DNA from 3 places in the Streptomyces sp. NPDC097595 genome. Region 3 is predicted to be linked to each of the others. Evidence: riboswitches for the same ligand, from Rfam matches in the RefSeq annotation. Region 3 holds a riboswitch; each other region holds the start of a gene.

Region 1 (4,794 bases), on a different contig from region 3:
GGAGCTACCGGCGTGCGCTGGGCCCGAGGGCCTGCCCGCTCGCCGTCTGCGACTGCCACATCGGCTATGTGCACCTGGAGACGCTGCCGCTGTACGACGTCTTCGCGGGCGGCGTCCTTGAGCGCGTCCCGGCGGCGCTGCCGCTGTCCCCGGTCGCCGCGACGCGGTCACGGGGCGACTGAGGACAGCGGAGGGGGCCGGTCAGAGCGGCAGCAGGTCCGGCCGCTTCGGCTCGACGTGGTCCCCGGAGGACTCGCCGCGCAGCCGCCGTCCGATCCACGGGACCAGGTATTCGCGCGCCCAGTGGATGTCGTCGCGGCGGATCTCCAGCGTGCCGCGCGGCGGCTGCGGCGGCCACGGCTGGTCCGGGTCGGCCGGCACGTCGAGGCCGAGGACCTGGGCGGCGCGGAGCGCGACCCGGGTGTGTCCCTCGGGCGACAGGTGGAGCCGGTCGCCGTCCCAGGCGCGCCGGTCCTGCACGGAGCGCAGCGACCACAGGTCGAGGACCGGGCAGTCGTAGCGGTCGGCGATGGCCCGGACATGAGCGGTGTAGGTGGCGATCTTGCCGCGCAGATGGCGCAGCACGGGGACGCCGCGGGTGTCGAAGCCGGTGGTGACCATGACGGTGCCGACCGAACGCGTGAGGTCGGCGACCGCCCGCTCGAAGCGTTCGGCCACGTCGTCCGGGTCGGTGCCCGGCCGGATGATGTCGTTGCCGCCGGCGCAGAAGCTCACCAGATCGGGGGCGAGTTCCTTGGCGCGGGGCACCTGCTCCTCGACTATCTGGTCGAGGAGGCGTCCTCGTACGGCGAGATTGGCGTACCGGAAGTCCCCGGTCGCCGGGCCGGGCTCCGGGAGCCGGTCCGCGAGGAGTACCGCGAGCCGGTCGGCCCAGCCGACGAACCTTCCGTCCGGGCCGGGGTCGCCGACTCCCTCGGTGAAGCTGTCGCCAATCGCCGCGTACGACCCGATGGCGCCCTGTCGGTCGACGGCGCCCTGCTGGAGGTTGTTCGAATCGTCTGCCACAACCGCATATCCTGCACCCCGGAATGTGACCTACGCGACCGTAATAAGGGGTTGACGGGTGGTGAGATAAACCACCCGGTCAGTTTTCGGTAAAGGGGGAATAAGCAGAGGGACGGCGCACCGCCGTGCGCCGTCCCTCTGTGTCGTTCAGGGGCCCGGATCACCGGGCCGGTACTGCCTGGATCAGACGTTGATCCCGTGCGACGCCAGGTAGGCGATCGGGTCGATGTCCGAGCCGTACTCCGGGCCGGTGCGGATCTCGAAGTGGAGGTGCGGGCCGGTGGCGTTGCCGGTGGCGCCGGAGAGGCCGACCTGCTGGCCCACGGTCACGGTCTGGCCCGCCGAGACGGAGAGCGAGGACATGTGGCCGTACTGGGAGTAGTGGCCGTCGGCGTGCTTGATGACGACCTGGTTGCCGTAGGCGCCGCCCCAGCCGGCGGTGACGACGGTGCCGGAGGTGATGGCCTTCACGCTGGTGCCGGTGGAGACGGGGAAGTCGATGCCGGTGTGGCTGCCGCTGGACCAGCTGGCACCGGAGGCGCGGTAGGCGGTGGTGTGGTTGCCGGGGACCGGGTGGACGTAGCCGGAGGCGTTGTCCTGGGAGGCCGGGGCCTCGGTCTGCGCCTCGGTCTTGGTCTCGACCTTCGTCTCGGCCTTGGGTGCGGCCTTCGCCTCGGTCTTCTCCGCCGTCTTGGCGGGGGCCTTGGACGGGGTCGCGGCGGCGGGGGCCGCCTTGGCGCCGAGGGTGAGCTTCATGCCCGGGAAGATCAGGCTCGGGTTCTCGCCGACGGCCTCGCGGTTGTCCTGGTACAGCTTGTGCCAGCCGCCCTTGAGGTGGTGCTGGGCCGCGATCTTCGACAGGTAGTCGCCGGAGACGACCGAGTACGTGGTGGTGCCGGCGCTCTTCGCGGGCTTGGCCGGGGCGGTGTGCGCGGCGACCGACTTCGACGTGGCCGGGGCGGACTGCTCCGCGGCGTGGGCACCGGTGGCGCCGAGCAGCGGAAGCGCGATGACGGCTCCGCCGGCGCTCGCGGCGACGACGCCACGGGCGATGGTGCTGGACTTGGGACGGCGGTGCTTACCCGAATTGGGCATGAAGAATTTCCTCTCCGGCGCCTGCGAGGTGAGCTGTCGGGTTCGGGCTGGAGATGCCCGGCCGCGCCTGGCGCGACTTCACCCCTAGCCGTCCGGTCGTCCCGGTCGGCGGCTTACCTGGTTCCCCCGCTCCTGCCACACGGTGAAGTGGATGCGAATTCCGGACGGCGGCAGGATTGGGCGTTCCATCCGGATGGCATGGAACGTAAGCGAGCCGGGACGGCGGAAACAAGCCACGTGTTCGGCACCGGATTCCGCACCGGAATTGCGGTGCGGAATTCCGGTCACACTCCGTGGATTACGGATCTTGGCTTTCCGCGCGGCGCGGGGACTACCCAGCCGGGCCGTCACCACACACCGTCACGGATATGATCCCGCTCACGAGCGGGTGATCATCTCCCGCACAACCGGGGCAGGTTGGGCATATCCCATCAATACGGACATGTCGCGGTCGTCCTCCGCGTCGACGGGGAGCGGGCGGCCGAGATGATTGCCCCAGGAACCGATGTCGTATCGTCGCGGTCGTGGGCCCGTCGGCGACACGCGCCGGGGCAGAGCCTCCAGGAGTGACCGTGACGCAGCAGCTGCCGCAGACCCCGCCGGCGGAGCCCGTACTCACCGGCGTCCGCAACTTCCGCGACGTGGGCGGCCTGCCCACCACCGACGGCCGCCAAGTCCGGCACGGCAGGCTCTACCGCAGCGGCCACCTGGCACACGCCACGGCCGAGGACGCGACGTTCCTCGGCGGGCTCGGCCTGCACACGGTCTTCGACTTCCGCAACACGGCGGACCACAAGCTGGACGGCCTGGACATCGAGCTGCCCGGCGTACGGAATGTGAGCATCCCGCTCAGCGACCCGGCGGACGGCGCGGAGTTCTGGCGGATGGTGCGCGACGGCAACATCGCGGAGCTGCGCTCGATCCTGGCCGACGGCAAGGGGACCCGCCGCATGGTCGCCTCGTACCGCTCGATCATCCTGGAGCGCACCGCCGAGCACAGCCGGGTGCTGCACGCCCTGGCCGAGGACAGCGTGCCCGCCCTGATGCACTGCGCGGCCGGCAAGGACCGGGCCGGGCTCTCCATCGCGGTGACGCTGCTGGCGGTGGGCGTCGGACGCGAGACCATCGAGGCCGACTACCTCAAGTCGAACGACGCGCACCGCCGCTACCGCATCCGGCGCAGCGACACCTCGGCCGCCGGGTTGTCCCCGGAGGTGCTGGAGCTGCTCAACCCGCTCTTCGGCGCCCAGCCCGACTACCTCGCCGCGGCCTTCGCCGCCATCGACGAGACCTGGGGCGGCACCGACCGCTATCTCGCCGACGGGCTGAAGCTCACGCCCGCCACCCGTGAGCAGCTGCGCGAACGCCTCCTCGACGAGAGCTGAGCCGGCTCCCCCTACTGGTTGTGCATGCCGACCGCGAAGAGCAGGTACAGGAACGCGGCGATGACATGCCCGACCACGAGATAGGCGAAGAGGCGGATGACGAGTCCGCGCGGCATCTTCTTCTCCTGGGTGTCGGCGCCGGGACGCGGGGCCGGGGTGAGCGGGTCGTAGTGCTCTGAATCGGACATGACGGGCCTCTCAGCGACGGTGGACCTGGCCACCGAGGCACAGGTCGGCGGCGGGGCTCTGCAGCAGGGTGTGGACGAAGAGCAGCTCGGCGCCCTCGGGTTCGGGGGCGGCGATCCGGTGCGGGGTGAGCGAGTCGAAGTGCGCGCCGTCCCCGGGCGCGAGGTCGTGGACCGTCTCGCCGAGCGTCACCCGGAGGCGGCCGCTCAGGACGTACAGCCACTCCTCGCCGGGGTGGACGCGGACCAGGTCGCCCTGGGCGCCGTACGGGACGCGGACGCGCAGCGCCTGCATCGCCCGGCCGGAGCCGCCGGCCTGCTGGTACAGCCAGCCGTCGGCGGCCGGGCCCTCGAACGGGCGGCCGCGGACGATCGCGTCACGTTCCGGGGGCATCTCGCCGAGCAGCTCGGAGACCGTCGTACCGTAGATCCTGGCCAGCTGGAGCAGCATCGGCAGCGAGGGCTGGCGCCGGCCCGTTTCGAGCCGGGAGAGGTGGGCGGGCGAGAGCCCGGCCCGCTGGGCCGCGGTCTCCAGGGTGAGACCACGGCCTCGGCGCAGATCGCGCAGGCGTGGCGCGACACCGGGCAGCTCACCGGCCGCCAGGTCGTCCGGAGGGTTCATACCTCCATTGGGCCCAAGAATTTCCCCTGAGGCAAATTTCTTGCCTCAGGGGCAAAACGCCTCAGCGGTTGGCGACGGCCTGCTTCACCAGGGTCCGTCCGAAGTCCCACATCAGTCCCCCGCCGCTGTGCGCGTCGTCCATGACGGCGGTGAACGCCTCCACGAAGCGGTCGACGTCCGCGTCATCGATGACCAGCGGCGGGATCAGCTTGATCACTTCGAGGTGGTCGCCGGAGACCTGGGTCAGGATGCGGTGCTTCTGGAGCAGCGGCACGACGACCATCTGCGCGAAGAGCCCCTTGCGGGCCGCCTGAAGCATGGTCCAGCGGCTGCGCAACTTCAGCGAGGTGGGGCGGCCGAACTCGATGCCGATCATCAGCCCGCGCCCCCGCACCTCGTGCAGCAGCTCGTAGCGCCCGACGAGCGCGGACAGCCGCTCACGGAGCAGGTCGCCGGTGCGGCGCGCGTGCGCGACGGTCTC
Region 2 (4,794 bases), on a different contig from region 3:
TCGCCCTCCCACTCGGGCCGGGTGCCGGCGCCCGCGAGGCCGGCCAGTTCGGTGCCCAGGCGGTCGGCGATGCGTTGGAGGCGTTCCCGCTCGACGGCGGGCACCGGCTCGTCGCCGGTCGCACCGCGCAGGACGACGAGGACGCCCACCGGTTCACGGCGGCGCAGTACCGGCACGTACAGGGAGCCGAAGGGGAAGGGCAGCCCGGCCATCAGCTGCGGGAAGCGCCGCATGGCGTCCTCGGCGTCGGTGAGATACACCGGGCTGCCGGTGCGGAACGCCTCGGCGACCGGGAACGGCCGGTTCACGTGCATCCGCCACCAGGGGCGGAGCAGGGGGACGGGGAATCCGGCGAGGACGGCCAGCCGGAGCAGGCCGGGGGTGCGCGAGGGGAGGTAGATCCCGCCGGCCCGGCCGCCGACCGCCTCGACGGCGTGTACGACGGACTGGGCGAGCACCAGGGACAGGTCGTCCGGTGCCCGGCCGTCCTCCGGTCCTGCGGGCGGTCCGCCGCTCGGGCCGAACGGCAGCCGCCCGGCCGCGCCGTGCCAGGTCACACAGCCAGCATGCTCCCGGGCGGCCGGTGCGGCACGTCGGAGGCGCCCCCCGGGCCCGCACGGCCGGCGGGGCGCGGCGCGACACGCGGGAGCGGTGGACACCACGGCTGTGGCGTCCACCGCTCCCGCACGGTCCGGGCCAGCGATTACCGGCCCTGGTCCGGCCTGTCACCGAACTGGTCATTGGCCTTCTGCTGGGCCGAGTCGACCTGGCCGCTGTACTTGCCGCCGGTCTTCTTGTCGACGTAGTCGCCGCCCTTCTCGACTCCCTGGCGGGCCTGGTCCGGATGCCCCTTGATCATGTCCTTGATCTTGTCGAGCATGCCCATGACTGACCTCCTAGAGACGCTGACCGTTCCAGCATCCGCGCCTTGCCGTGCCCTCGCATTCCGGGGCCGGGGCCACCGTGGGCGGCAGGGCACGCGAAAGGGGCGGGAAGAAGCGCTTCCGCTTCTTCCCGCCCCTGCTCACGACCCTGCCCCGAGCGCGGGGCCGGTGTGGATCAGTACGCGCCGAAGACGTTGTCCATCGAGCCGTACGTGGCGGCGGCGTAGTTGCACGCGGCCGTGATGTTGGCGACCGGGTCGTAGAGGTCCATCGACGTACCGGGCACGTGGTACGCGTCGAAGGTGGGCTGGATCACCTGGAGCAGCCCCTTGGAGGGGGTGCCGTTGACGGCGTTGATGTCCCAGTTGTTGATCGCCATCGGGTTGCCCGAGGACTCGCGCATGATGTTGCGGTAGATGCCGTCGTAGCTGCCGGGGATGCCATGCTGCGCCATGATCGCCAGGGATTCCTTGATCCAGCCGTCGAGGTCGTCGGTGTACGTGACGGACGCCTGGGTCTCGGCGGGCTTCTCGGCGGCGACCGGGACGACGGTGCGCTCGGAGCGGTCGGCGCGGTCGGCGCTCTCCGTCCGGGGGGCGGTGTCGCCGTTCTTCTCGGCGGTCTCCGCCTTGAATGCGCTCTTCTTCGCGGCCTTGGGGGCGGCGGCCTCGGACTTGGCGCCGATGGTGAGCTTCAGGCCCGGGTGAATGAGGTCGGGGTTGCCGCCGACGGCACCGCGGTTGTCCTTGTACAGCCGCTCCCAGCCGCCGCTGAGGGAATGCCCCTGGGCGATCTTGTAAAGCGAATCGCCGGACACCACGGAATAGGTGGTGGGCGCGGCCTTGCGCACGGCAATTTCCTTGCCGGCGACGGAAGTCGGGGCCGCGGCCTTTTCGGCGACGACGGTCTTGGCGGGGGCGGCGGAGGCCGATCCGGCCGAGATCAGGGGGAGCGCGAGAACGGCTCCGCCCGCGCTGACGGCGATGAAACCGCGGGTCAGGGACGCGGACTTGGCACGACGGTGCTTACCCGTGAGGGTCATGGCGTATTTCCTCTCCGTCGCCTACGAGGTGAGCTGTCGGGTTCGGACTGGAGATGTCCGGTCGCACATGGCGACTTCACCCCTAGCCGCTCCGGATTCCGGACCGGCGGCAAACCTGGGTCCCCCGCTCCTGCCGTACGTGAGTGGTCGGGTTCCCGGACGGCGGCAGGATTCGGCGTTCCATCCGGATTGATGACGGGACCGTAAGCGAGAAACGACAGCCGGAACAAGCCCGGAATTGCTGATCACAATTGTTTTGCAAGATCAATCAAAGGAAATGCTCATGATCGCCCGAGTCGGGGGAAGTCAAATTTCTTGGCACGACTGGGAACCGGGAGATCGGATTGCGCGTCAGAAACGGCTGACGTGACGCTGCCCACTGTGGGCGTAATAGAAGCATTAGTCCGTTTTGAGTGTGTCTGGCACCATCAAAACCGCCCTGATCGCCCGTAATTGACTTTTTGCTCAAGTAGGTGCAAAAAGGGCATCCGGCGACCCGGGAACGGCCAGGATCGCGGGTTCCGACCCCCTCGCTCGCGTGATCACTCTATGGTTAGGCTTACCTAAGTGTTGCCGCCCCTCGTTCACCGTCACAGGGAGACCCCAAGACCATGGCGCCGCATTCCGCCCCTTCTTCCCGTCCTTCCGTCGCCCCGGCCGACCAGGAACTCACCGGGCGGCTCGCCCTCGTGACGGGAGCCGGACGCGGCATAGGAGAGGCGGTCGTGCGGGCGCTCGTCGCGCGCGGCTGCCGGGTCCTGGCGACCGACGCGGCCCCGGAGGGCGTCGACGCCCTCGCCCGGGAGCACGAAGGGAGCGTCGTGGCCCGGGCGCTGGACGTCACGGACGCGGCCGCCGTCGAGGCCCTGGTCGCGGAGGCGGAGGACACGCTCGGCGCTCTCGACATCGCGGTCAACGTGGCCGGGATACTGCGCTGTTCACCCGTCACCGAGCTGACCGACGAGGACTGGCGGGCGACGTTCGCCGTCAACACGGACGGGGTCTTCCACGTCTCGCGGTCCGTGGCGCGCCGGATGGCGGAGCGGGGCGCGGGCAGCATCGTCACCGTCGCGTCCAACGCCGCCGGCATCCCCCGTACGACCATGGCGGCGTACGCCGCGTCGAAGGCCGCCTCCGTCATGTTCACCAAGTGCCTCGGCCTGGAACTGGCCCCCCGGGGCGTCCGCTGCAACACGGTCTCGCCCGGCTCCACGCTCACCGACATGCAGCGCGGGATGTGGCCGGCCGGTGAGGCGCACGACGACGGGCCCGCCGCGCAGCGCGTCATAGCCGGGGACCTGGCGAGCTACCGCACGGGCATCCCGCTCGGCCGCATCGCCGAACCGGCCGACATCGCCGAGGCGGTCGCCTTCCTCGTGTCCGACCGGGCCCGCCACATCACCCTGCACGACCTGTACGTCGACGGCGGCGCCACCCTGCGCGCCTGACCCGTCCGACCGGCGCCCTCACAACGGCCATCCCCCTGGAGACCTGGAACGATGACTGCCTCACCGTACGAAGACGCCCCGACCTGGCCCGCGGAGTTCGCCGCCCGCTACCGCGCGGCCGGGCACTGGCGCGGCGAGACCTTCACCGGCATGCTGCGCGAACGGGCCGAGGCCCACGGCGACCGCGTCGCGCTGATCGACCCCGCGCCCGGGCGCCGCGCCTGGACGTACCGGGAGCTGGACGAGCGCGCGGCCCGGCTGGCGGCCGGCTTCCGGGCGCGCGGGATAGCCAAGGGCGACCGGGTAGTCGTCCAGCTGCCCAACATCGCCGAGTTCGCCGAGGTCGTCTTCGCCCTCTTCCGGATCGGCGCACTCCCCGTATACGCGCTGCCCGCCCACCGCGAGACGGAGATCGGCTACTTCTGCTCCTTCGCCGAGGCCGTCGCCTACGTCATCCCGGACCAGCACGCCGGATTCGACTACCGCGCGCTCGCCACCGCCGTACGGGACCGGGCGCCCGGCCTGAAGCATGTGTTCGTCGTCGGCGACCCGGGCGAGCACACCGCCCTGTCCGATGTGCCGTGCGACGCGGCCGGGGAGCCCGAGGACGGGCCCGAACCGCACGACCTGGCCTTCCTCCAGCTGTCCGGCGGCACCACGGGGGTGCCGAAGCTCATCCCCCGTACGCACGACGACTACATCTACTCGCTGCGCGGCTCCAACGAGATCTGCGGCGTCGACGCGGACACCCGCTTCCTCGTGATCCTGCCCGCCGCGCACAACTTCCCGATGAGCTCACCCGGTTGGCTCGGCACGCTGTACGCGGGCGGCACCGTGGTCCTCTGCCCGCGCCCCGACCCGGCCACGGCGTTCCCGGTGATCGAGCGGGAGCGCGTCACCATGACGGGCATGGTGCCACCGCTCGCCCTGGTGTGGACGGACGCGGCCGCTGCGGCGGAGCAGGACCTGTCGAGCCTGGAGCTGATCCTGGTCGGCGGCGCCAAATACAGTGAGACGGCCGCCCGGCGCCTCGAACCGGCGCTCGGCTGCCGGCTGATGCAGGTCTTCGGCATGGCCGAGGGCCTCGTCAACTACACGCGCCTGGACGACGACTACGAGACCGTCGTCTCCACCCAGGGCCGGCCGATCTCCGAGGACGACGAGATCCGCATCGTGGACGACGCCGGACAGGACGTCCCGGACGGGCGGTTCGGCCATCTGCTGACCCGGGGCCCGTACACGATCCGGGGCTACTGGCGCGCCCCCGAGCACAACAGGACCGCGTTCACCGAGGACGGGTTCTACCGCACGGGCGACATCGTGCGCCGCACCCCGTCCGGCCATCTCGTCGTGGAGGGGCGGGCGAAGGACCAGATCAACCGGGGCGGCGAGAAGGTCGCGCCGGAGGAGATCGAGAACA
Region 3 (4,794 bases):
CGTCTGGACCCAACTGGCCGAGCTCATGAAGGACAAGGACCAGCCGTGGGCGAGGGTAGCCGAGTGCCTCAGCAGCCCGCAGGGGGACAAGGAGAAGTACGAGAAGCGGGTACGCGTTCTCGCCGACGACATCGCGGTGCGAGAGGACCTCATCCACCGGCAGGTGCCCGCATACCTGGCAGCCGGCATCGATCCCCTTGTGCTCAAGGCCGGGCTCAAGGCGATGGAGCAGGAGCTGGAGGAGTGCAGAAGGCAGAAGGAAATCGCCGGGCAATGGCTGCGGGCACAAGCCGATCACCAGTGGCAGGCGGGGAAACTTGCCGCCCTCGCGAGCAACGCGAGCGAGGGTCTCGACAGCATGACGCCGGACGAGCGCAAGGAGCTGTGCGACTTCCTCAACGTCCGTGTCACACCTCGGGCGATGGGTAAGGCGGGTAGGTCCGGCATCAGGTGCGAGGTCAGGGCGTGGCATCACGAGACGGGGACGTTGGTACCTCCCGACCCGACGGGTGAGGAGTGGGAAGCGGTTATGGCGATATTGCGCCGGTTCCTCCCCGAGAAGTCGAAAAAGCACTTCATCTCGAAGTACGACATTCGGGTCCAGTTCTCCGGCATGCTCCACAGGTTGCGGAGCGGCTTGTCGTGGGTCGAGATGCCGCTTATCTGGGGGCCGATCAACCCCATGAGAGAGCGCCAGCTCTTCTGGTGGAAGCGGGGAGCCTGGCCGGAGATCATGGCAGTTCTGGGAGCGGACCGCCGGGGTGTGGAGGCGTACTGGCATTCAGTGCTGCCGCAGCTCACCGTCACCGTTCAACCGCGTGAAGGACTGCCGGGGCAGGTGCGCAGTGACGCTCTCGATGCCGGTACAGCGCTGTGAGGCGGCAGGTCCGGCGCTTCTCCGAGGCTGTGGAAGGGGCATGCGCGGGCGGCTGAAAGTGACACTCCGTCAAGTCTGTGACTTTCGCGTGATCTCTACTGCATCGACTTGTGACTCACGTTCGAGTTTCGCTAGGTTCACCGTTCGACTCACCAGTCGCTTGTCAGTCACACGGAAGGCATCTCCCATGGGCTCCGCGAACGGCAGACACCGCCGCCCTCGTCAGGCACCCGCCATCGTGGTCGCCGCAGGCGTCACCGGCTCGGCCATCGCCATCCCGCTGCTCGGCGCCGCGAGCGCGCACGCCGCGGACACCGCGACCTGGGACCGGGTGGCCGACTGCGAGAGCGGCGGGATGTGGAGCGCCGACCTCGGCAACGGCTCCTACGGCGGTCTCCAGTTCACGCCGGAGCTGTGGAAGGCGTACGGCGGTGAGGCGTACGCGGAGCGCGCCGACCTCGCCAGCCGCTCGCAGCAGATCGCGGTGGCCGAGCGGGTCCTGGCCGCCAAGGGCCCGAAGGCGTGGCCCAGCTGTGCGGTGATCTCCGGGCTCACCAAGGCCGCGGGCAAGGCGGACGTGGACCCGGGTGACACGGGCGCGGACGAGCCCACCCGGGGTGCGGACTCGGGCCTCGACGCCGGTCTCGGCGCCGACCCGGTGGACGACGCGTCCTCGGGCTCGGCGGCCACCCCCTCGGACGAGGCGTCCGGCGGCGCGACCACGGACAAGAAGGCCGGTAAGAGCTCCGGCAAGCACGCGGGCAAGAGCGCCGAGGGCGACGCCACCGCCTCCCCGTCCGCCGACCCCTCGGGCGCCCCGTCCGCCGACCCGACCGCCTCGGCAGACCCGTCCACCACGCCCTCGGCCGACCCCTCCGCGGACCCCTCCGGGGGCGCGACGGACGACGCGCGGGCGAAGGGCGGCAAGCACCGGGGCACCCCGGCCGCCGAGGACACCGCCGGGACGGCCGACGGGCGCGACGCGGGCCGGCACGCCTCGCGGGGTGACGGCGACGCACGCGACAGCGCCACGCGGCCGGCTGACGGCACGTACACCGTGCGGCCGGGTGACAACCTCTGGGCGATCGCCGACGCGCAGGACCTGCCCGGCGGCTGGCCCGGGCTGTACGAGGCGAACAAGGCCGAGGTGGGCTCCGACCCGGACCTCATCCTGCCCGGTCAGAACCTCGATCTGGGCCTGGGCGACCCGGCCCAGGACAAGGTCGCCGAGAGCGCCGGATGAGCCGTTAGAGCCCCTTGTGCTTTGGGTGGTTTAAGAGGCCCATGTCCCACTTTTGACCGAGTGAGACATGGGTCTCTTTGTGTGAACTCACGCCCCTTGTCCGGGAGGTCCCGCCGCATCCGTTCCGACCTGCACAAATGAGGGTTCATCGGATGCTCTTACGGGATGATTATCCGGTATGTCCTTCTTTGAATATGACCGGTGGGTGTGATTACGGTCAGAACCGCTCGCACCGCGGGCCCCGTCGACCGTCACGCCGAATCCTGCCGTCGGTCGAAGGGAACAGACGCGCAAGCGCCGTAGGCAGGAGCGGGGGACCCAGGTAGGCGCTGGGCCCGGACGTCGGGAGACGTATCGGGGCCGGCTAGGGGTGAAGTCGCGCCAGGAGCGCGGCCGGGCAACTCACTTGGCCCGAACCCGACAGCTCACCTCGCAGGCGTCGGTGAGGAGAAGACTCGATGCTGCTCAACCGCAAGGGCAACAAGCACCGCCGCCCCTCCAAGGCCGTCCGCGTCGCGACGCTCGCCGGTGTCGCCGGTGCCGCCGTCGCCGTGCCGCTGATGGGCGCGACCAACGCCTCCGCCGCCTCCGTCTCCACGTGGGACGCCGTCGCCCAGTGCGAGTCCGGTGGCAACTGGTCGATCAACACCGGCAACGGCTACTACGGCGGCCTGCAGTTCTCGCAGTCCAGCTGGGCCGCCGCCGGCGGTACGCAGTACGCGCCCCGCGCCGACCTGGCCACCAAGGCCCAGCAGATCGCCACCGCCGAGAAGCTCCTCGACCTCCAGGGCCCGGGCGCCTGGTCCTGCGCCGGTGCCGGCAACCTGACCAACGACGGTGTCGACCCGGGCGTCGACACCGGCTCCGGTGCCGCGAAGCAGGAGGCCGCCCCCAAGCAGGAGGCCGCCCCGAAGAAGGCCGAGCGCACCGAGGCCCCGGCCACCAACCGCTCCGACCGCGCGGACGCCCCGAAGAAGACGGTCACCACGCCCACCGGCAAGAAGGTCGCCAAGGGTGACGGCGAGTACAAGGTCGTCGCCGGTGACACGCTGAGCAAGATCGCCGCCGACCACCACGTCAAGGGTGGCTGGGCGAAGCTGTTCAAGCTGAACAAGGACATCGTCCAGGACGCCGACCTGATCTACCCGGGTCAGCAGCTCCACCTGACGAAGTAACGAAGCAACCGCGATCCCTCCTCGCTGATCGCTCAGGCCGCCCCGGCCCGGCACGCACTCTCCCCCCGTGTGTGCCGGGCCGGGGCACGCCGCATCAAGGGCGTCCGCACCTCGTGGACCGTTCAACTGTTGTAGTTACTGGCCAGTAAATATTTGGCGTTATACACCGGTATGCCCGTCCTTGGGTCCTTTTTCGTCCCAGGGGACGGGCGGTCGGCCGACGCAGACGGCCGGGCCGGTTAGGCTCTTGTCGCAAGGCCAAAGTGACCCTGCACAACCAGCGTCATATCCCAGAAGGAGATGCCTCGTGCCGTCCATCGACGTCGTCGTAGCCCGGGAAATCCTCGACTCCCGGGGCAACCCCACGGTCGAGGTCGAGGTCGGCCTCGACGACGGCAGCACCGGTCGTGCTGCTGTTCCGTCCGGCGCCTCCACCGGCGCGTTCGAGGCCATTGAGCTTCGCGACGGCGACCCCAACCGCTACCAGGGCAAGGGCGTCGAGAAGGCCGTCCTGGCCGTGATCGAGCAGATCGGCCCGGAGCTCGTCGGCTACGACGCCACCGAGCAGCGCCTCATCGACCAGGCGATGTTCGACCTGGACGCCACGGAGAACAAGGGCTCGCTCGGCGCCAACGCCATCCTCGGCGTCTCCCTCGCCGTCGCCCACGCCGCCTCCGAGGCCAGCGACCTCCCGCTGTTCCGCTACCTCGGCGGCCCGAACGCGCACCTGCTGCCCGTTCCGATGATGAACATCCTGAACGGCGGCTCGCACGCCGACTCCAACGTGGACATCCAGGAGTTCATGATCGCGCCCATCGGCGCCGAGTCCTTCTCCGAGGCCCTGCGCTGGGGCGCCGAGGTCTACCACACGCTGAAGAAGGTCCTCAAGACCAAGGGCCTGTCCACCGGCCTCGGCGACGAGGGCGGCTTCGCGCCGAACCTGGAGTCCAACCGCGCCGCCCTCGACCTCATCCTTGAGGCCATCAAGGAGGCCGGTTACGCCCCGGGCAAGGACATCGCGCTCGCGCTCGACGTCGCCGCCTCGGAGTTCTACAAGGACGGCAAGTACGAGTTCGAGGGCAAGTCCCGCTCGGCCGCCGAGATGACCGAGTACTACGAGGAGCTCGTCTCCGCGTACCCGCTGGTCTCCATCGAGGACCCGCTGTACGAGGACGACTGGGCCGGCTGGAAGATCATCACCGACAAGCTGGGCGCCAAGGTCCAGATCGTCGGCGACGACCTCTTCGTCACCAACCCGGAGCGCCTGGCCCGCGGCATCGAGGAGGGCTCCGCCAACGCCCTGCTCGTCAAGGTCAACCAGATCGGTTCGCTGACCGAGACCCTGGACGCCGTCGAGCTCGCCCAGCGCAACGGCTTCAAGTGCATGATGTCGCACCGCTCCGGCGAGACCGAGGACGTCACCATCGCCGACCTCGCCGTCGCCGTGAACTGCGGTCAGATCAAGACCGGCGCCCCGGCCCGCTCGGACCGCGTCGCCA

What was found. A riboswitch is a leader RNA that binds a small molecule or an ion and turns the genes downstream of it on or off. The one in region 3 is predicted to bind cyclic di-AMP.
Positions count from the first base shown of each region.
Region 1: linked by a shared signal. The riboswitch ahead of ACIQZN_RS01005 (peptidoglycan DD-metalloendopeptidase family protein) and the one ahead of ACIQZN_RS30095 (transglycosylase family protein) in region 3 are both predicted to bind cyclic di-AMP.
Region 2: linked by a shared signal. The riboswitch ahead of ACIQZN_RS14010 (transglycosylase SLT domain-containing protein) and the one ahead of ACIQZN_RS30095 (transglycosylase family protein) in region 3 are both predicted to bind cyclic di-AMP.

Region 1 is NZ_JBIWCN010000001.1:226,449-231,242, reverse strand. Features, by position in the region: gene ACIQZN_RS01015 (STM4011 family radical SAM protein) at 1-182, shown strand, start outside; gene ACIQZN_RS01010 (SGNH/GDSL hydrolase family protein) at 202-1,026, opposite strand; gene ACIQZN_RS01005 (peptidoglycan DD-metalloendopeptidase family protein) at 1,210-2,121, opposite strand; cyclic di-AMP (ydaO/yuaA leader) riboswitch at 2,125-2,281, opposite strand; gene ACIQZN_RS01000 (tyrosine-protein phosphatase) at 2,694-3,506, shown strand; gene ACIQZN_RS00995 (DUF6126 family protein) at 3,518-3,694, opposite strand; gene ACIQZN_RS00990 (helix-turn-helix domain-containing protein) at 3,705-4,313, opposite strand; gene ACIQZN_RS00985 (aspartate aminotransferase family protein) at 4,375-4,794, opposite strand, start outside.
Region 2 is NZ_JBIWCN010000007.1:244,486-249,279, reverse strand. Features, by position in the region: gene ACIQZN_RS14020 (SpoIIE family protein phosphatase) at 1-557, opposite strand, end outside; gene ACIQZN_RS14015 (Rv0909 family putative TA system antitoxin) at 704-886, opposite strand; gene ACIQZN_RS14010 (transglycosylase SLT domain-containing protein) at 1,060-1,926, opposite strand; cyclic di-AMP (ydaO/yuaA leader) riboswitch at 1,930-2,114, opposite strand; gene ACIQZN_RS14005 (2,3-dihydro-2,3-dihydroxybenzoate dehydrogenase) at 2,538-3,374, shown strand; gene ACIQZN_RS14000 ((2,3-dihydroxybenzoyl)adenylate synthase) at 3,426-4,794, shown strand, end outside.
Region 3 is NZ_JBIWCN010000024.1:33,900-38,693, forward strand. Features, by position in the region: gene ACIQZN_RS30085 (recombinase family protein) at 1-877, shown strand, start outside; gene ACIQZN_RS30090 (transglycosylase family protein) at 1,065-2,120, shown strand; cyclic di-AMP (ydaO/yuaA leader) riboswitch at 2,406-2,574, shown strand; gene ACIQZN_RS30095 (transglycosylase family protein) at 2,579-3,295, shown strand; gene eno (phosphopyruvate hydratase) at 3,603-4,794, shown strand, end outside.